DNA from 3 places in the Paenibacillus sp. GCM10023250 genome. Region 2 is predicted to be linked to each of the others. Evidence: riboswitches for the same ligand, from Rfam matches in the RefSeq annotation. Region 2 holds a riboswitch; each other region holds the start of a gene.

Region 1 (6,958 bases), on a different contig from region 2:
TCTTTCGTTATTGCCGATAAGCATGCTGCGTCAGCCTCCTCTTAATAAGCGCCCAGGAAAAATTGAATCGTCTTGTCGTTGAAGCCCGGCAAGCCTTCATGGCCGAAATCCGGGTAAATTTCGAGCCGCTTCGGCGCCGTGATTTTGTTGTATGCGGCGAATTGCGACGACGGCGGGCAGATCGTATCCATCAGGCCGACGCCCATCATCACTTCGCCCCGGACGCGGCTTGCCAGATGCTGAATGTCGATGTACCCGAGCTTCGTGAAAATCTCGTCCTCCCGCTTATGCTGCGGATCGAAATGCCGGAAGTACGTGCGCAGCTCCGCGTACGCATCCTTGGCCAAGTCCATCTGCCACACCCGGCGGTAGTCGCTCAGGAACGGAAACACCGGCGCCAGCTTCTTGACGCGCGGCTCCAGCGCGGCGCAGGCGATCGTCAAGGCGCCGCCCTGCGAGCCGCCCATGGCGTAGACGCGCTCCGGATCCACTTCCGGGCTGTCGATCGCGATGCCTGCCAGCTGCGCGCAATCCAGGAAGACGTGGCGGAACAGCAGCTCGTCCGGATGATCGTCCAAGCCGCGGATGATATGGCCGTTCAGCGTCGTGCCCGTTACGCCCCCGCTGTCCTGCGAATAACCGCCTTGCCCGCGGACGTCCAAGGCGAAGATGGAGAAGCCTAGCGATACGATGCCGAGCTTGTCCGTCCAATCGCCGGCGCTGCCGCTGTAGCCGTGAAATTGGATGACCGCCGGATGCGGCCGCTCCGCCTGGCGCGGACGCGCGTACTTGGCATGAATCCGCGCGCCCCGGACGCCTGTGAAATATAAGTCGAAGCATTCGGCCGCCGGCGTCTGGAATTCGCTCGGTACGAGCTCGACCGCGGCGTCGACGGCGCGCATCTCCGCCAGCGCCCGTTCCCAATAGTCATCGAAATCGGCAGGCTTCGGATTGAGTCCTGAATACGTTTGCAATTCATTCAGCGGCATATCGATCATTGGCATCGGCACGCTACCCCTTTTCGCTTGAAATGAGTTCCTCCTCATGGTACGTCTTCCATACACCGCTGTAAAGTAGCGATTCCGATATTCGTGAATGCGCGATTACGCCCGCGGGCAAAATGACATCATGAAGGAGGGACGGCCATGCGAAGATGGGGGGATGCGCGAAAAGCGCTGCTGCTGGCGGTTTGCATGCTGCTGGCTGCGTCCGCGGGGGCGGAGCCGGTCGGCGGCATGCGGTCGGCCGCGGCGGGAAGCGAGTACCGTCAACAAGCGGCGCAGCAGCCTGAGGAGACCGGCGCGTTCTCCGGCGCCCAGCGCCCCAAGAAAAAGCGGCCCGCGATCTCGTGGGTGGCGCTGCAGCAGCGCTATCCCGGCGCCTTCGTCATCGGCGGCTCGCGGCGCTACCGCCGAGTCGCGCTGACGTTCGACGACGTGCCGGATCCCCGCTACACGCCGCAGGTGCTCGAGACGCTGGCGCGCTACAAGGTCCGGGCAACATTCTTCGTCGTCGGCCAGCGCGCGGCGGCCCATCCCGCGATCGTGCGGCGGATGCAGCGGGAAGGCCACATCATCGGCAATCATTCCTTGAACCATCCCGTCTTCTCGCGAATCTCGCTGTACGCCATGCAGCAGCAGGTTCTGCGGACCGACTGGATATTGCGGCCGCTCGTCGGCTACAGTCCGAGGTTCGTCCGGCCGCCATACGGCGAAATCACGCCGGCGCAGGTGGAATGGCTGCGCGGAAGAGGCTTCACGGTCGTCAACTGGGACGTCGACTCCGAGGACTGGCGAAGCATCGACAGCAGCGCCATTCTGATCAACATCAAGCGGACGCTGCAGCCGGGCTCCATCGTTCTGCAGCATGCCGGCGGCGGCACGGGGCAGGATCTGTCCGGCACGATCGCGGCGCTGCCGCGCCTGATCAAGCTGCTGCGGAGCAAAGGCTACGCGATCGTCACGCTGCCGGAACTGCTCGGGCGCCCGGCGGCCCGCCGGCTGCCCTGAGCCGGCCGGCGGCTGGCGAATGCCAGACGAGGCATCCGGCCGTGCGCGGGGCCGATTGCTGGAAGGAGCGGCAGCGCACCGACCGATCCGCTCGATCCGGTTACATGCGAACCATCAGCGCAAAAAACGGCAGCCCGCGCGGGGCTGCCGTTTGTCGTCGTGTGCCTATTTATTGAGGATGAAGACCTTGACATTCTGGAATCCGAACTTGCTTGCTTGACTCTGCGATTGCGGAACGAAAATATCGATTCGGTTGCCGGAGATGGCGCTGCCTTGGTCGGACGCGACCGCAAGCATGCCGCCGGACGGCAATCCGCCATGGTCGTAGCCGGTAATGAACACTTTGGTTCCCATCGGAATGACGTCGGGATCGACCGCGATCGTTCCGAGCTTCAGCGGATTGCCGAAGTAGTCGACGGGGCCCCAGCCGTTCTCGGAGGCCGCTGCCGTATAGGCGCTTGCTTTGACCTTCAAGACGTCCGAGTAGGCGTACGATTTGCCGTTTACCGTTACGCTGTCGCCTTGCGGCTTGGTGACGGCCGGCTTCTTAACGGCCGTTTGCTTAACGGTCGTCTGCTTAACGGTCGTTTTCTTGGCTTTCGAAGCGGTGGTTACCGCTTTCGCCGCCTTCTTCGCCGGCGTTTTCACGGCCATCTTCTCCGCGGATTTCTTCGCTTCGGCTGCCGGGGATTTCTTCGCCGCCGGAGCTTTGGCCTCTTGTTTCAGGATGCGTGCCGGACCTACGGTCTTGGCTTTATCGGCCGCCGGGATGACCAGCATCAAGCCGTCATAGATGTTGCCTGCCTCCACGAACGGGTTCGCTTGCTGCAGCAGGTCGACGCTGACGCCGAACTTTTGCGACAGCTTCCAGAACGTGTCGTTGTCTTTCGCTTTGTACGTGCCTTCCGCGTGCGCGGCTGCGCCTTGGGCGAAAATAACGAGGCCGAGCGCGGCGGCCACGATGCCCTTCTTCCAATGATGAAGATTCATGTTGTCGGTTCCTCCTTAAGATTTACGGTCCCATGCCCCTTCAGAAGCAGGCATAAGAACGTCATTACGAAGAGGACAGATCCGCCGAACGAGTGCGGAACAAAGACGCCATCTTCGCATGCGGCCTACGAGGTTAGTTGTCGGATTCGGGTCGAGGAGTTCGACCCTACGCGCGGGAACGCGCGATTCACCCCAGCGCCAAAGCGCGGTGAACCCGTCATGTGATGCCCATCAGATGACGAGAACGGAGCAACGTGACTTGCTCCCAAAAAATCCCCCGTACGAGTAATCGTTTCGGCTCGCGTAATAGGATAACACAGTCGCTCCGGGCAACCTACCGGTAAATCCGCCCAATAGGCCGCGCCTGTGCATCGTTTCACTCGTTTTTGGGCAAGGAAATCGTCACCGTCGTGCCTTTGCCGTGGGCGCTGGCGATGTCGATCCTGCCGCGGTGGCCTTCAATGATGCGATAGCAGATCATGAGGCCGAGCCCCGTCCCGCCGTCCTTCGTCGTGAAGAATGGACCGCCGAGCATAGGCAGCTGTTCTTCCGGAATGCCGATGCCCTGATCCTCGATCGACACCGCGATGTCCCGGCTGCCGGCCGACTTCAGCCGGATGGCGACGGATCCGCCCTGGGGCATCGCCTCGATCGCGTTCTTGAGCACGTTGACGAACACCTGCTTCAGCTGATTCTCCTCGCAGAGGAGCTCGGCCGTCTCGGCGTCGTAGCTGGCGGACAGCTGGACGTTGTTCATGATCGCCTGCGTCTCGAGCAGCGTCAGGACGCTCTGGATCGTCTTGACCAGGTCGTGCCGGCGGAATTGGTTCGCCTGCGGCTTGGCGAGCGCCATGAATTCCTGCACGATGGTATTGATCCGGTCCAGCTCCACGAGCATGATGTCGAAAAAATCGTGGTAGCTGTTGATCCTCGTTTTGAGAAATTTGGAAAATCCGATGAGGGACGTGAGCGGGTTGCGGATTTCGTGCGCGATGCCGGCCGCCATTTGGCCGACGACCGACAGCTTCTCGGATTGAATCAGCGCTTCCTCTTCCCGCTTCCGGTCGCGAATATCGCGGAACACGCTCTGCACGACCGTGCCTCTGCCGGGATAGTTGCGGATGCGGGTGCTCGAGACCTCGACGTCGATCATCTCGCCCGCGGCGCTGACCAGCTTCGACTCTTCGAACTCGTTGGGCTCGTCCGTGCCCATGATCGCCTGGAGCCGATGCCGCGCCGTCTCGCGGTAGTCGGGATGGAAGTAGTGGCTGACGAACGGCTTGGCGAGCAGTTCGGCTTCCGTCACCCCGAGCAGCCGCAGTCCGGCCTGGTTGGTGAATATGACCGTATCGCCGTCATGCACGAAGATCGGCTCCGGCAAATATTTGATCAGCCGGCGGTAGCTCATGGAATCGGGATGAAGATCGTGCGCATCCTGTTCCTTGCGCCCGACCGTCCGGAGCATAAGCGTTCGTTTCAACTTCGAAGCAAGCACGCGATTGCAGTAAACGGCTGTCCGCCTCATGGTCCGATCCATCCTCCGAAACGAGTCTCTTAGTCGTTATTCGCTTCGGAATCGCCAAACCCTGCGACATTAAAAACAATTAATGTTGCGCCATGCCCTTCGTCAGGATGGCGATGCCTTCGCCGAATATCGGCAGGATGCGGTCAAGCAGGATGTCCGTCGGCCCCGTATGACCGGCGTACGTGCTGACGAAGCCCTGGATGTAGTAGAACAGCACGCGGGCCCGGTTCGTCGCGGTCTCGCCGCTCTCGCCGCCTTCCGCTTCCGCAGCAGGCACGACCCGGTTCAGCGAATCGCGCATATACGCGAACAGGCGGTTGCGGATGACGTTGATCTCCAGCGCCGGCGCCGGATCATCGACCCGCACGGAGCCGGACATGAACAGCACCGTATGCAGGCTGCCGCTGCTCAGGCAGAAGACGACGTAACGGACGCACATTGCCTTCAGGCGCTCCAGAGGCGATGCATCCGCCTTCTCCAGCTCCTCGCGGAAGCCGCGCTCGAGCTCCAGCAGCGACGGAATGGCGATCTGCTGCAGCAGCTCTTCCTTGTTCTTGAAATACAAATAGATCGCCGTATGCGAGCAGCCTGCCCGCTTGGCGATTTCGCGCATCGTCACGTGCTCGTAGCCCTTCTCGGCGAACAGCTCGGCCGCGGATTGGCGGATCGCCGTCTTCATGTCTTCGGTCATTTGTTTCCTTCGCGTCGTCATCGTGGCGACATGCCCCCTCTATCAATCGCTAACCATTGGTTATATCATAAACGGCGCCCGCCCGAATGTAAAGAAAGGCGGCCCAAAGAAGGGCCGCCTTTCGCGTAAAGCGCGGGATTAACCGTCGTTTAGTTCGTGAATTCCTGTACCCACTCGCCGTTATAGTACGCCACGCCGATCTTGCCGTAGTGGCTGCCCAGGATGTTCGCCTTGTGGCCGGCGCTGTTCATCCAGGCCGTCATGACTTCCTGCGGCGTGCGCTGGCCCTTGGCGATGTTCTCGCCGGCGTAAGAATAGTTCACGCCGTAGGCACGCATCATATCGAATGGCGAGCCGTAGGTCGGGGAGTTATGGTCGAAGTAGTTCTTGGCGTACATGTCTTTCGCTTTGTCCATGGCGACCTTCGTCAGCAGCGCGTCGGATTTCAGCGCGGGCAGCCCCGCGTTCGCGCGCTCCTTGTTCACGAGCGTCACGACTTGCGATGCGAATTGGCTTTGGTCCGTCGTGCCCGTGCCCGGGTTCGTCGTGCCCGTGCCTGGGTTCGTCGTGCCTGTGCCCGGGTTCGTCGTGCCCGTACCTGGGTTCGTCGTACCCGTACCTGGGTTCGTTCCGGAGCCCGTGCCGGGGTGCCATCCGCCGGTTCCCGGTATGCTTACGATAATGCCGGGCCAGATGAAGTTCGGGTTCCCGAGGGACGGATTCGCGCCGAGCAGCGCGTTCAGGTCGATGCCGTATTTTTGAGCGATTTGATAAAGCGTGTCGTTGCTCGTCACTTTATACGTTACGGAAGCGTTCGGAGCCGCTGCCTCCGCTTTATTAAACGCCGCGCCTCCAAGCGCGATCAGTCCTGCCGCGAGAACGCTTGCGACGCCTATGCGAAACGGTTGCATGTTCATGAAATGATCCTCCTCATGTGCTAAAGTGTTGCCGGCCTTCCGACGCCACCCATGGTAACACGGGAGTAACCTTCTGATAACCCCATAAAATTTTCCATTGAAACCGGAACCATCGCGGGCATCAGGTCTGAATAAAGTAGTGCTGCAGCGCTTCGTCGTCGACGTAATCGAGGCTGTCCGCCTTCTTCAGATTGCACTCCGCGCAGGCGCAGACGCAGTTCGCCGGCGTGGATAAGCCGCCCTTGGACTTCGGCAGCACGTGGTCGATCGTGTCCCCGTAATTGCCGCAATACCGGCAGACGTAATCGTCCCGCTGCAGCACGAGAATCCGGAAATCGGCCTTCGTGTACAGCTTATGGATGAGGCCGGGGTGAATGATGCCCGCCGCGCCTTCCTCCACCATCCGGACGGCCATCTCCGTCGGAATCTCCGTCGACCAGCGCTTGCCCGTCTCGCGGCGGCCGCGCAGCCTTATCATCCCGCGCCCGCGGTCGTTCAAGAGCGACGTCTTGAACGAAAAATTGCCCTTCACGGGATGGATGGTCCGGTTCGGCGGGCGCCGGCCGGCGCCGGCCGGCGCTTCGGCGTCCCGCCCGGCCTGGCGCTTCGCAGCCTTCCCGCGGCGGCGCTTGCGCTTCCGCTTGCGCGGCGGCGCCTGCTCGGCCGCCGCACCGCCGGGCTCCGCCGCCGGCGCTTCCGGCGCCGGGACGCCGCCGTCCGCGGCCGCCGGCTCCGCGACATCGGCCGGCGCATCGGCGCGCGCCGGCGCCGCGGGCTCGGCCGCATCGCGCGCCGCGTCCTGCCGGCGCAGCTCCGCCGGCTTCTT
Region 2 (6,958 bases):
GACGACCAGGTCCCCTTGCATCATGGGCATATCACCTCTTCGTCTATCCTATGGGGAGACGCCCTCGAAGGTGCGCTTCTTCATCATCTTTTGCGGGGAGCCTTGGCCTGCTCACAGCAGCCTCGCCGCGCCAGGTCAGCCTCAAGGCTTAAGGCAGGCTCAGCCGGACTCAATCGGGCAAGCCCGCCTGCCGCAGCGCCTCGCTGAGCGCCGCGAACTCCGCCAGCGCCAGCGTCTCGCCGCGCCGGCTCGGGTCGATCCCGCAGCTCTCCAGCAGCGGCGCGATCCGCTCACGGTTCGCTTTCCCGACGAACGCGGTCAGGTTGTTCGCGATCGTCTTGCGGCGCTGCGCGAAGCAGGCCTGCACAGTCCGGAAGAAGAACGCCTCGTCTTCGACCTCGACCGCCGGCTTGTTCCGCAGCGACAGCTTGATGACCGCCGAGTCGACGTTCGGCTGCGGGATAAACACCGTATGCGGGACGATGCAGACCAGCTCCGGCACGCAGTAATACTGCACGGCCACGCTAAGGCTACCATAGTCTTTGCCGCCCGGCTTCGCGGCCATCCGCTCCGCGACTTCCTTCTGGATCATGACGACGATATGCTCGAGCGGCAGCTTCTCTTCGAGCAGCTTCATCAGAATCGGCGTCGTGACGTAATACGGCAGATTCGCGACGACGCTGACGCCGGACAATCCCGCGAATTGCCGCTCCATCAGCGCGCGCAGGTCAAGTTTCAGCACGTCCCCGTGCTCGACGTGCACGTTCGGCGTCTCCGCCAGCACGTCGCGCAAAATCGGGATCAGCCGGTTGTCGATCTCGACGGCCGTCACGCGGCCCGCTTCCAGCGCCAGCTGCTGCGTCAGTGCTCCGATGCCCGGACCGATCTCGAGCGCGCCCTTCGTCTCGTCCAGCTCCGCCGCGCCGACGATCTTGCGCAAAATATTTTGATCGATCAGGAAGTTCTGACCGAGGCTCTTCTTGAACGTAAAGCCGTACTTGGCGATGATGTCCTTCGTTCTTCTAGGCGAGCCGACGTCCTGGACCGCTCTCGTGCCTTCTGTCATGACGATTCTCCTTCGCTCTCCATCGTCTGCAGCGCGCGCAGGAATTCGTCGCGCGTAATCCGGAACGTGGAGCATCGTTTATAGAACTGCTTGCCGTTGGCATAGCCGATGCCAAGCAGATTGCCCATCTTCAGCCGCCGCTCGGACGCCTGCGGATGGACGAGCAGCCCGGCCTGCATGAGATCCTCCATCGTCACTTCCGCCAGTCCGCCCTCGCCGTCGGCCGCTTCCGTCCGCAGATTCGCCAGCGCGTGGCGGATCGCCTCGGGCGACGCGTTCTCGACGCCGATATCGCCTTTGTACAGCGCCTGCTCCTGCGGCAGGAACGCATGCTTGCAGCCCGGCACCCGCCGCGCGACGATTTTGCGGATCCGCTCGCCCGCATGGTCGGGATCCGTAAAGATGATGACGCCGCGGCGCTGCTGCGCGAGCTCGATGCGGCGAAGCACCGCCTCGCCGATGGCGGAACCGCCCGTCTCGATCGTCTCGGCCTCGACGGCGCGCTTAATGGCCACCGTATCGTCCTTGCCTTCGACGACGATGATTTCTTTAATCATGGAAGCTCCATTCCTTCCCGTTAGACAAACAATAAAAAGAAGAGGCGCCGCCTCTTCTTATCATGGCATATTTAATCATGAATTACGATATGAATCAAGTAGAAGGCTTTCCGATTCACGAACGGGGATGGCCGGGTTTCTTACAGAGACTCCGGCTTTTTCGGTCCCAGCACGTATACCGTGTAGCCCCGTTTCAGCCCGAACCGGTCGGCATAGGACTCGCTGTCGAAATAGACGTCAATCTTGTTGCCTTTGACGGCGCTGCCCGTGTCTTCCGCGCGTCGGAAGCCGATGCCTTCGATGTAGACCCACCAGCCGATCGGAATGACCTTCGGATCGACCGCGATCGTGCGGCCTTCCTGTACGCGCGTTCCCGAGGCGGTAATGCCGTACTCCGGATGGCCCTTGCTTTTGCCCGTGGAAGCCACGCCCGCCGAATACGCCGTCAGCGTGAAGTTCCGCATGACCTTCTTGGCGTTGAACGTAACGCCCCGCTTCGTGTAGGTCGACGCCCCGGCTTCGGCCGACAGCATCATCACCCTCGGTTCGGGCCTCATCGTCCCGATCGAGACGACTTTGTCGATCGCGGGCTTCGGCGTCACTTTCTCGACGAGCGTCTGCGAGACCGGTACGCCGTCCGCGAAGACCGTCTCATACCGTTTGACTACTTTGCCCTGCTGGCCCTGCCGGACAAGCTTCTGCTTCCCGGCCTCGAGCTTCGGATCGTTCTTCTTCACGACCGTGAACGGAACGTCGTACGAAGTCTCGGAATATTTCTTATCGATCCGGGTGACCGTGATGGTCATGTTCGGTTCCAGCGCAGCCTCGCTCGAAGGAAAGACCTTGTCTAAGCTGCGAACCTCTATATCAGCCTGATCGATCGCCGCTTGCACCGTTTTCACTGTCGTGTACAACGTTCTTGCTTTGCCGTCTGCCTTCACCGTAAGCGGGATGGCCCGATCGATCACGATCCGGTCGCCGTCGCTTATGCTGCCGTCAAGCGGCATCGACACCTTATCGTGCGGGCCGATGGTGATGGCTTGTTCATCCAGTAGGCGTTGAAGGACCCATTGCTTCGTGGAGACAATGGTTTCGCGTCCGTTCAATACTACGGAGACATGCTTGTCAGCCGTTCCGTACAACAACACCAAAAACATGAAAGTCATAGCGATTGAGATCATGGCGCTCAGTACAATTAAACGCACATTCTCATGCTTCCATCGCAATGCGAAAGACATGCTGGATGATCGTTTCCCATGGGTGTCCTTTAACTGGAGTGCTCCCACTTCTTCGGTCCTCCTTACATAGCCCCGCCGCCTTTGTAAACATGATACTTAGACGCGACTATAGAATATTGGCGCGCGAATGCACGCTTTCTTCGTACTACGCCTCGGCCCCACCTCCACCATATCACCCTATGTCGTCAGTTTACGCAATATTCAAACAAAAAAGAGAAGCCCGACGACAGAGGATCTGTTTCGTGGCTTCCCATTCGGATAAATGGCAGCGTGATGTTGCATGCACGAGGTTGATCTCTCTTTATGTACGCTTGCGAGGTTAGCTGACGGGTTCGGGCGCGAGAGTCGCCCTATTCGCTTCGCGGCGCACGGCAATGCGCGTCGTTCGGCGAAATTCACCCCATGAGAATGCTTGCTTCCGCTGTTCGATTGCTACAAACAGTTTCAAGCAAGTGGTTCCCCCGCTCTCCGGTAGCCGGAGATTAAGCGATAATTTGGAAAAGGAATACAGCTTTTGCTGCTCTGAGATGAATCATACCGTCTACCGCCGCTCATTGTAAAGAACTGATTAATGACGATTTTCACGAATTTCAAGGAAAATTCCGGGCTATTCCAGCGATACTCGGATGTAAAATCATTTTTTTCACCGGATATCCCCCGAAATCTAACGCATCGTCACGTTTTCATTGAATTCCAAAACATCTCTTTGCGTTTTCGGTCGTAATTTCGGCGATTTCTTCCACGGATTTCCCTGAAATTTCCGCCATCGTATTTGCTACAAGACGGACGAAGGACGACTCGTTCCGTTTCCCGCGATGCGGGTGCGGCGCCAAATACGGCGCGTCCGTTTCGATCAGCAGCCGGTCGAGCGGCACCTTGGCCATGACCTCTTTCGGGACCCGCGCGTTCTGAAATGTAAGCGGTCCCCCGAAGGAAATATAGAAGTTCATCTCGAGGCATTGCTTCGCGGTTTCCCAGCTGCCGGAGTAGCAGTGCATGATTCCGCCGACCTCGCTCGCGCCTTCCTCGCGCAATATCCGCACGACGTCCTCGTGCGCGTCGCGGTTATGGATGACGATGGGTTTGCGCTTCTCCTTCGCCAGCGCGATCTGCTGGCGGAAGACGCGCTGCTGCACATCCTTCGGCGATGTGTCCCAATGGTAATCAAGCCCGATTTCGCCGAGCGCTACGACCTTCGGATGCTCGAGCAGCGACGCGATCCATTCGAGATCCGCCGGCGTCATGTCAATGCTGTCCACGGGGTGCCAGCCGACGGCCGCGTAGATGAACGGATAGCGCTCGGCCAGCGCCATGGTGGTCGGAATCGTCTCGCGGTTAAAGCCAATATTGACGAGCGTATGTACGCCGGCTTCGAGCGCCCGTTCGATGACCGCCTCGCGGTCAGCGTCGAATTTCGGCGAGTCCAAATGCGTATGCGTGTCGATTAACATCACGTCTTGCGTAACCCCTTTCTACAGTAAACCAAATAATTCGCGTATCTTCGCGGAGAGCAGGTGCGCTGATTCAAGCAGCGGTTCTTCCGGGTAATACAAGTGGTACTTTCCTTGATGAATGCCCGTGATGGAACGGACGATGTCGGAGCGGCCGGAAATTTCCGACAACCGATCGTCTCCCGACAGCAGCAGTATCGGCGGTTTTTCTTCATTATCCGCTGGACCGGGCGAGCCGGGACGATACACATGGTAGGGCATGTCGTACGGAAAGTCAATTTCCAGGTGGTAGTCGGGATTCAGCCCGATCGCCCGGAATTGAGCCCGGATATCGTTCCACAGCTGCTCGTCGGGCCCGTCCATCGTCACGTACTTATATAATCGCCGGTTCAGGAACCGGCGGCATAGATCGGAGAGTATCGGATCCGATTCGTGCGACCAGGCGGAGAACGCCGCCTGCACGAGCGCTTCGTCCAGCGCGAGGTAATCCTCGATGCCGATGCCGCCGGAGATGAGCTTCTTAAGCGGCTCCATCATCCAGCCGAACGCATAGCCGCCCCCGTATAATTCTTTCGCTCTTCGAAATATTTGGCGGAGTATGATTTCCGAACTGCGCGTAACCGGATGGAAATACACCTGCCAGTACATTTGATACCGGGACATGAGATAATCCTCGACCGCGTGCATGCCGCTTTCCTTGACAACGATCCTTCCTTGATGCGGCCGCAGGACGCGCAGGATCCGTTCCAAGTCGAAGGTCCCGTAGTTTACCCCCGTAAAATAAGCATCCCGCAGCAAGTAATCCATCCGATCCGCATCCATTTGGCTGGACACCAGCGACACCACGATCGGCTCGTGGTACGTTTTGCAGATGACGGCGGCCACCCGCTCCGGATAGGACGGATCGAACTCGCGGAGCACGCGGTGAATCTCCGTATCCTCCCGAAGCATCCGGCAGGTCCACGCTTCATGGTGCGTGTCGAACACGTCCTCGATGGAGTGCGAGAACGGACCGTGCCCGATGTCATGCAGCAGCGCCGCGCAAAGCGCGACGAGCTTCTCTTCCTTCGGCCAGCCGGAATAGCCGCTGCGTTCGAATTGCGAGATGATTTTGCGGGTAATCTCATAGACGCCGAGCGAATGCGAGAACCGGCTGTGCTCCGCCCCGTGGAAGGTCAGATACGAAGTACCCAGTTGGCGAATGCGGCGCAAGCGCTGGAATTCACGCGTATTGATGAGGTTCCAGATCAAGGAATCCTGAACATAAATATATTTGTGTACCGGATCCTTGAAGACCTTCTCTTCGGGCAGGCGTAGTTGGCCTTGGTCGTTGCTCATTGTTTCGCTCACTCCCAACTGTTCGTAATTTCGACATATTTATCAAATGAATGTCGAATTATGTCATAACTCTATTTCCAATCTTACCGTGATTGTTGTACTATATAAAGTATAGCGGAATACATTAGTGACACGAAATCGTCGTTGCTACGGCGCTTGCCGGAATCTCCTTGCTAGTTGACTATTTTGGGAAACGTTGGTATTATTAAGACATAAAATGATAGAATAATGTCGAATCGTGGCGACATGGTTGAATAGGAAAGGGAGCGACAAATATGATGAAATCTACAGGTATCGTTCGGAAAGTTGATGAGCTCGGGCGGGTTGTCATTCCGATTGAATTGCGCCGCACGCTCGGCATCGGAGAGAAGGACGCGTTGGAAATCTATGTAGACGGCGAACGGATCATGCTGAAGAAATACGAGCCGGCTTGCATCTTCTGCGGTAACGCGGAGAACGTGGCGTATTTCAAAGGCAAGATCGTCTGTAACGTTTGTTTGACGGAAATGCCAACTCCTGTTACAAAATAAGAGACAAATCAAAAATAATAGGTTATAATGGTATCATCCCATTTGTTAATTCTAACCTTTTTAATACTCCTTGATGCCTTCCTGCGCCAGAACCCGGCCAGGAAGGTCTTTTTTTTTGTTTTAGCCCTTTTCGCAGGGCTACTTTTTCATCACTTCATTATATACGTCGCGTTTCTGCAGTCCCCGGTCCTGCGCCGCCCGCTTGATGGCCTCTTTCCGGTCCCCGCTTTCCGCTTCGTACCGGGCGACATGCTCCTCGAGACTCAGCGCCGTCCACCATGCGCCTTCTTCTTCCCGGATCTTTGCGGCTTCCGACTCGTTCATCCCTTCGATGACGAGGCAATACTCGCCCAGCGGCGGATGCTCTTCCAGCCATGCGATACAATCCGAGATCGTCCCTCGCGCGACTTCTTCGTGCCGCTTGGTCAACTCCCGGACCATCGCCATGCGGCGGTCGCCCCATATCTCCAGCAGGACGGGCAGCGTTTTGGCGATGCGGTGCGGTGATTCGTAGCAGATCAGCGTCTCTTCATAACGCTGCAGCCGGGTCAGCCACGCGAGGAGCGGCTTGCGGTCGCGCGGCGGAAACCCGGCAAACAGAAACTTGTCCGTCGGCAGCCCCGAGACGACTAGGGCGGACAGCGCCGCGTTCGCCCCCGGGATCGGCACGACTGCGATTCCCCGCTCCGCCGCGGCGGCGGCCAAGTCCGCGCCCGGGTCCGAGATCGCCGGCATCCCCGCATCACTGACGAGCGCGATCGACTGGCCGTCTTCCAGG
Region 3 (6,958 bases), on a different contig from region 2:
GACATGGAGGTTCCGGTCGGCACGCCCCGTTCGGCGCTGGCGGGCACGATCTCGGAGCAAGCCTTCGAGCAGGGCCGCACGTTCCGCGAGGAGCGCGGGCCGGAGCGGTTCGGCGTGCCCTACGTCGGCACGGCGGTGCCGCTGCGGCTCTCGGGCGAAGTCGTCGGCGTGCTGACGTCCGCCGTGCTGAACGCCAGGCTGGACACGATCCGCGGCGCCTCGGAAAGCTTGGCGGCGTCCGTGCAGGAGATGACGGCGACGTCGAACGGCATCGCCTCGGCGTTCGGGGCCATCAGCGGCGAGATGGGCGCGCTGGCGGACAAGTCGGAGGCGCTGAACCGCGACATCGACGGCATCCAATCCATCATCGGCGTCGTGCAGGAGCTGGCGGACACGTCCAACCTGCTCGGACTGAACGCCTCGATCGAGGCCGCGCACGCCGGCGAATACGGCAGAGGCTTCTCGGTCGTGGCCGGGGAGATCCGGCGGATGGCGGCCCAGAGCCGCGACGCCTCCCAGAACATCCGCGAGCAGCTCGGCGCGATGCAGGAACGGCTGAGGGCGATCAGCGCGGACATCGACCGGATCAAGCGCGACATGGGGCATCACGCGGAGAGCGTGAAGGAGCTTGACGCGGCGTTCGAGCACATCGCGTCCACGGCGGGCGAGATGCTGGAGAAGTTCGCGCGGCAGTAAGCTAGGCCGGAGGCGCCGCCGCTCGCGAGGCGCGCGGCCGCTTGCCGGGCCGAGCGCGGACCAACGCGCAATAAGGCTGTTCCCGCCCGGGCGGGAACAGCCTTATTTGCGCTGCGCATTGCGCAGCGCGCGATTCGGATTAGTACAAGCGCTGCGTCGCTTCCAGCTCGAACGCGCGCAGCTCGTCGCCGCGTCCTTCGCGGATCTTGACGGCCCACTCTGGGTCGTTCAGGAGCGCGCGCCCGGCGGCGACGAGATCGAATTCGCCGCGCGCGAGCCGCTCGAGCAGCTCTTCGATGCCGGCCGTGCCGGCGCCTTTGCGCTCCTTGAAGAAGCGGGTGAACTCCAGGTCGAGCCCGATGGAGCCGACGGTGACGGTCGGCTTGCCCGTCAGCTTCTTCGTCCAGCCGGCGAGGTTCAGGCCGCTTCCGTCGTCGAACGCCGGCTCCCAGAACCGGCGGGTCGAGCAGTGGAACAGATCGGCGCCGGCGTCGACGAGCGGCGCCAGGAAGCGGGCCAGCTCATCCGGCGTCGTCGTGAGCTGCGCGTCGTACGCGTCGGCCTTCCACTGGGAGAACCGCAGCATAATCGGGAAGTCGGGGCCGACGGCGCGCCGGCATGCGGCGATGATCTCGGCGGCGAAGCGGGTCCGCTTCACCAGGTCGCCGCCGTACGCGTCCGTCCGGACGTTCGTGACGGCCCAGAAGAATTGGTCGATCAGGTAGCCGTGGGCGCCGTGCAGCTCGATGCCGTCGAAGCCGAGCCGCTTCGCGTCGGCGGCCGCCTGCGCGTACGCCGCGATCAGATCGGCGATCTCGCGCTCGGTCAGCGGCTCGCCGACCCGTTCGCCGGCGAGGTTCAGCCCGGATGGGCCGACGGACGGCGCCTCGGGGTGCGTGCCCGTGCCCTCTTTGCGAGCCATGCCGACATGCCAGAGCTGCGGCATGATTTTGCCGCCGGCCTCGTGGACCGCGCGGACGACGCCGTCCCAGCCGTTCAAGGCATCTTCGCCGTAGAAATGCGGCCATTTCGTGCTGGCGCCCGCAGCGGGATGGTTGATCAGCGTGCCTTCCGTGACGATCAGGCCGACGCCGTTCTCCGCGCGCCGCCGGTAATAGGCGGCCACGTCGCCGCCCGGGACGCCGCCCGGCGAGAAGCCGCGGGTCATCGGGGCCATGACGATCCGGTTGTCGAGCGACAGCTTCGGAGACCGGAAAGATTCGAACAGCGCTTGCGCCGTATTGGTGGTCATCGTGATTTCCTCCTCGTGATTCATCGGATTATGCATGACAAGGGACGGACGGTCGAGTGCGGGACAGGGACTCCGTCTTCTTGGAATTGGAAACGAAATCCATGTCCTCACTTTACTCCATGAAGGCCTGAATTTCAATTCGCATAGCCGGTATTGCGCATCCCGCCGGCACGTTGCGTCCGGCATCTTGCCGCCGCCGTCCGCCGCCGCCTGCCGCCGTCTGCTGCCTGCGTGGAAAACGGAAGCTTTCCGGAGCAATTGGCGGGTTCGTCCGCAATCGAACGATTTGAGCGCGTTTTCATCGCGCGAATTCGCCGCAGCGCGCGCCATGGCGCGCGCTGCGGCTTTTTACAATTTTCCCTGCCGGGACTACGATTAGAAGCATCCACAACTTATCCGAACGCTGAATCCCTTCATGGGAGCGGGGGAACCACCGAAGCCGCCTGTCGCCAGGACCGGCTTCACGGGGTGAATCGCATGCAGGCGCCGCCTGCGCGTAGGGCTTACTCTGGCCCGAATCCGGCAGCTAACCTCGCAAGCGGACAAGAGAGACGACCAGGCCGAACGCGCGCGAAGCGTTGCTTTTCTTTGCGCTGCCTTGGAAGCCGGGAGCAGAGACATCTCTTCTCCCGGCTTCTTTTTTTATCCCAATTTATAGGAGTGACGAACATGCAAGCGGTGCAGACGGATGCCACGCACAGGCGGGAACGAATGGACAAGGTGACGATCGAACGAATCGAATGCTTCCGGTTCGACCGGGAGTCGGCGCAGGTGCTGCTGCCGGATTCCACGATCAAGGATTGTTGCGGGATCCTCATGCTCGGCTCGACGACGGGCGAGCTTGGGATCGGCGTCTTTCGCGAGTGCGCGCTCAAGGGGGATTTTATCCGCTGGGCGTGCGCGTTCCAAGGGTTCAAGCACCACACGGTCGGCGAAGGGCTGCTGGAGGCGAGCCTGAAGCACGACGTCTGGGGCGACGTCCGGTCGCTCGCGGCGGAGACCGCGCTGCGCGAGCTGGCCGCGGGCCGCGCGAACGCGCCGGACGAGCCGCTGTTCGTCCGCTTGCACGACCACGCGTACTGCTTCGAGCATGCGCAGGCGTATGTCATTTTTTAGGAGACATTCAGGGCGACTGCCGTCATTTTTATACTTTTTTTACGCGCGGCGCCGCACTCTTTACCCCGAATTTATGGGAAACGGCGTTAAGATGACGGTGTGCGAATGAAGGGAGCAGGGATGAAGACGTGAAGGACAGGGAAGCAACCGCGCAGCAGACGGCCGCGCACCAGACGGCGCAGGCGATCGTCGTGTCGGCCATGACCAAGGCCGGCGAGCAGTTCATCAAGCAGCTGCTCATGAAGGGACTGCCATTTACGGCCGTCACGAACAGCGTCGCCGAACGGCAGCAGCTCGCCAAGCTCGGCGTAGAGTCGATTCTGCTGGTGAACACGATCGATCCGGACACGTGGGAGCGGCCGGAACGACCCGTCGGGAAGGCGTTCCTGTTCGAGAGCAGCCTGTCGCTGTGCTGCAGGTATTTGCGCATGATCCGCAAGTGGACGGACCAGCCGGTGTACGTCGTCACGGGACGCACGCACGGGCGGCTGATCTACAAGGGGCTCGGCGCCGACCATATCGTGCACGTCCAGGCGGGAGCCCTCGGTTCTCTGTTGGAGTAGCATAAAAAGTTTTAATTGAAAGAAAGTATCTGTAAACGGAGGAAAAGCAGCGGAGGAGGGTATGCGGATGGTTAACGATATTACGATGGTGCTCTTGGCTGCGGTCGTTTTCGGGCTCTTTTGGGGATTCCGGGCCTTTTGCGGACGCGCCTGATCCGGCGGCGCCCGGGCGCATCAGCGGTTCGGCGGAAGCGGCCGGCGCGGGGCGCGGCCCACATTACGCGAAGGAGGTTCAGCCATGGTCGTCATGGGGATTATCGCCATTGCCCTGATCGTCTATCTCGGTTTCGTCTTGGTGAAGCCGGAGAAGTTTTAAACCTTGGATCGCTGCTTCATTAATTGAGGAGGAAATATCGCTATGGCTATGGGATTCGTTCAAGTCGCCGTCACGCTGGTCATCATCATGCTCTTGGTGAAGCCGGCCGGCGCTTATCTTGTCAAAGTCTTCTCGCAGGAGAGAACGGGGCTGGACCGGGTGTTCGGGCCCGTCGAGCGGCTGCTTTACCGGATCATGGGCGTCCGGGAAGGCGAATCGATGGGCTGGCGCGCGTACGTGGGCGCCGTGCTCCTGTCCAACTTCGTCATGCTGCTGCTGATCTATCTGATCCTGCGGCTGCAGAGCTACCTGCCGCTGAATCCCGACGGCATCGGCAACATGCCCGCCGGGCAAGCGTTTAATACGGCCGCGTCGTTCATCACGAACACGAACTGGCAGTCCTACAGCGGGGAGAACGGATTGTCCTACCTGTCGCAGCTGATTGCGATCACGTTCCCGATGTTCACGTCGGCGGCGACCGGCTTCGCGATCGCGGTCGCGTTCATCCGCGGCCTGATCGGCCGGCAGGATAATCTCGGCAACTTCTACGTCGACATGACCCGCACGATCACGCGGGTGTTCCTGCCGCTCAGCTTCATCGTCGCGCTGTTCCTGGTGTTCCAGGGCGTGCCGCAGACACTGCTCGGCGCGGTGCACGCCACCACGCTCGAGGGCGGCGAACAGACGATCACGCGGGGACTTATCGCTTCGCTGGAATCGATCAAGCACTTGGGCACGAACGGCGGCGGCTGGATGGGCACGAACGCGGCGCATCCGTTCGAGAATCCGACGGCGCTCGCGAACCTCGTTCACATCCTGTGCATGATGCTGCTGCCGACGGCGCTCGTCTACGCGTTCGGCCTGATGATCCGCAACAAGAAGCAGGGCTGGGCGGTATTCGGCGCGATGAGCTTTATTTTTCTCGTCATGCTGGTCACCGTATTCGTCTCGGAATATAAAGGCGTCGGCGCGCTGGACGCGATGGGCGTTCATGGCAACATGGAAGGCAAGGAAGTGCGCTTCGGCATCTCCGAATCGGCGCTCTTCACGACCGTCACGACGGCGGCCACGACGGGCAGCGTCAACAACATGCACGAATCCTTGACCCCGCTCGGCGGCTTCACGGCGCTGGCGGAAATGATGCTGAACAACGTGTTCGGCGGCAAAGGCGTCGGCCTGCTTAATGGGTTATTGTACTTGATCCTGTCGGTCTTCATATGCGGTCTGATGGTCGGCCGGACGCCGGAGTTCCTCGGCAAGAAGGTCGAGGGCAAGGAAGTGAAGCTGGCGTGCATCGCGCTGCTGATCCATCCGGTCGTCATCCTCGTGCCGACGGCGATCGCGTTCCTCAGTCCGAACGCGCAATCGTCGATCGCGAACGGCGGCATGCACGGCCTGACGGAAGTGCTCTACGCCTTCGCGTCGGGCGCGGCCAACAACGGCTCCGCATTTGGCGGTTTGACCTCCAATACGGACTTCTACAACATCGGCATCGGCGTGGTCATGCTGCTCGGCCGGTACGTCTCGATCATCGCGATGCTCGCGATCGCCGGCTCGCTGGCCGTCAAGCGCGTCATTCCGGTCACGACCGGCACGCTGCGCACCAACACGGCGCTGTTCTCGGGCATTCTCGTCGTGATCATTCTCGTCATCGGCGCGCTCACGTTCTTCCCGTCGGTCGCTCTCGGACCGATCGCCGAGCATCTGGCCATGCCGAAGTAACGCCGAGGGCGCTGCCCGATCGTCTTACTCGCTTTCCGTTATGCAATTAAGGGAGGATCTATATGGCTGCAAGCAAAAAAACGTTATCGAAGGACCTCGTCCTTCCGGCGGTCGGGGACGCGTTCAAGAAGCTGAACCCCGCCGTCATGATCAAGAACCCGGTCATGTTCATCGTGGAAGTCGGCACGCTCATTACGCTGCTGCTGTCCATTCAGCCGGATCTCTTCGGGGCTTCCGGCGCGGGCCGGGGCTATGATCTCGCGGTATTCTTCATTCTGCTCTTCACCGTGCTGTTCGCCAACTTCGCCGAAGCGCTGGCGGAGGGCCGGGGCAAAGCGCAGGCGGATACGCTGCGCAAGACCAAGTCCGAGACGATGGCCAAGCTGATCCAGAAGGACGGCTCGCTGAAGCAAGTGTCCTCGACGCAGCTGCGCAAGGGCGACATCGTCCGCGTCGACGCGGGCGAGATCATTCCGACGGACGGCGAGATCATCGAAGGGCTCGCGTCCGTCGACGAATCGGCGATCACGGGTGAATCCGCGCCGGTCATCAAGGAAGCCGGCGGCGACTTCTCGTCCGTCACCGGCGGCACGCGGGTCGCGTCCGACTACATCGTCGTGAAGGTCATGACGGATCCGGGCGAATCGTTCCTCGACCGGATGATCTCGCTCGTCGAAGGCGCCAAGCGCCAAAAGACGCCGAACGAAATCGCGTTGACGACGCTGCTCGCCGTCCTGACGATGATCTTTCTGATCGTCATCCTCACGATGGTGCCGATGGCGGATTACTTGAACGTCAAGCTGGATATCGCGACGCTGATCGCGCTGCTCGTCTGCTTGATCCCGACGACGATCGGCGGGCTGCTGTCCGCGATCGGCATCGCCGGCATGGACCGCGTCACGCAGTTCAACGTGCTCGCGATGTCCGGCAAAGCCGTCGAGGCGGCCGGCGACATCGATACGTTGATCCTGGACAAAACCGGCACGATCACGTACGGCAATCGGATGGCGTCCGAATTTCTGCCCGTGAAGGGCACGACCGCCAAGGAGATGACGCTGGCCTCGCTGAAGGCGTCCGTCAAGGACGAAACGCCGGAGGGACGGTCCATCGTCGAGCTGGCGACGAAGCTCGGCGAGTCGTTCGCCGAGCGCGAATACGACCGCGCCGAGCCGATCGAATTCACCGCCGAGACCCGGATGTCGGGCCTCGACCTGCCGGACGGCATGAAGATCCGCAAGGGCGCCGTGGACGCGATCAAGCGGTATGTCGCGGCGCAGGGCGGCACCGTTCCCG

Evidence for each region. A riboswitch is a leader RNA that binds a small molecule or an ion and turns the genes downstream of it on or off. The one in region 2 is predicted to bind cyclic di-AMP.
Region 1: it holds a riboswitch for cyclic di-AMP, as region 2 does, so the genes downstream of both, ACFPB1_RS07535 (3D domain-containing protein) here and ACFPB1_RS21620 (3D domain-containing protein) in region 2, are expected to answer to the same signal.
Region 3: it holds a riboswitch for cyclic di-AMP, as region 2 does, so the genes downstream of both, ACFPB1_RS23625 (hypothetical protein) here and ACFPB1_RS21620 (3D domain-containing protein) in region 2, are expected to answer to the same signal.

What each region holds. Positions count from the first base shown of each region.
Region 1 is NZ_JBHSHY010000006.1:22,606-29,563, reverse strand. It holds gene ACFPB1_RS07550 (SGNH/GDSL hydrolase family protein) at 1-24, opposite strand, end outside; gene ACFPB1_RS07545 (acetylxylan esterase) at 42-1,004, opposite strand; gene ACFPB1_RS07540 (polysaccharide deacetylase family protein) at 1,146-2,009, shown strand; gene ACFPB1_RS07535 (3D domain-containing protein) at 2,175-2,999, opposite strand; cyclic di-AMP (ydaO/yuaA leader) riboswitch at 3,108-3,309, opposite strand; gene ACFPB1_RS07530 (ATP-binding protein) at 3,376-4,524, opposite strand; gene ACFPB1_RS07525 (TetR/AcrR family transcriptional regulator) at 4,604-5,236, opposite strand; gene ACFPB1_RS07520 (CAP domain-containing protein) at 5,365-6,132, opposite strand; gene ACFPB1_RS07515 (HNH endonuclease) at 6,254-6,958, opposite strand, start outside.
Region 2 is NZ_JBHSHY010000036.1:7,832-14,789, reverse strand. It holds gene yabG (sporulation peptidase YabG) at 1-24, opposite strand, end outside; gene rsmA (16S rRNA (adenine(1518)-N(6)/adenine(1519)-N(6))-dimethyltransferase RsmA) at 170-1,066, opposite strand; gene rnmV (ribonuclease M5) at 1,063-1,623, opposite strand; gene ACFPB1_RS21620 (3D domain-containing protein) at 1,764-2,729, opposite strand; cyclic di-AMP (ydaO/yuaA leader) riboswitch at 3,154-3,360, opposite strand; gene ACFPB1_RS21615 (TatD family hydrolase) at 3,545-4,312, opposite strand; gene ACFPB1_RS21610 (HD domain-containing protein) at 4,334-5,650, opposite strand; gene ACFPB1_RS21605 (AbrB/MazE/SpoVT family DNA-binding domain-containing protein) at 5,926-6,180, shown strand; gene rsmI (16S rRNA (cytidine(1402)-2'-O)-methyltransferase) at 6,319-6,958, opposite strand, start outside.
Region 3 is NZ_JBHSHY010000046.1:24,499-31,456, reverse strand. It holds gene ACFPB1_RS23635 (methyl-accepting chemotaxis protein) at 1-696, shown strand, start outside; gene ACFPB1_RS23630 (NADH:flavin oxidoreductase) at 836-1,948, opposite strand; cyclic di-AMP (ydaO/yuaA leader) riboswitch at 2,340-2,504, shown strand; gene ACFPB1_RS23625 (hypothetical protein) at 2,618-3,064, shown strand; gene ACFPB1_RS23620 (hypothetical protein) at 3,193-3,627, shown strand; gene ACFPB1_RS23615 (potassium-transporting ATPase subunit F) at 3,866-3,943, shown strand; gene kdpA (potassium-transporting ATPase subunit KdpA) at 3,992-5,665, shown strand; gene kdpB (potassium-transporting ATPase subunit KdpB) at 5,728-6,958, shown strand, end outside.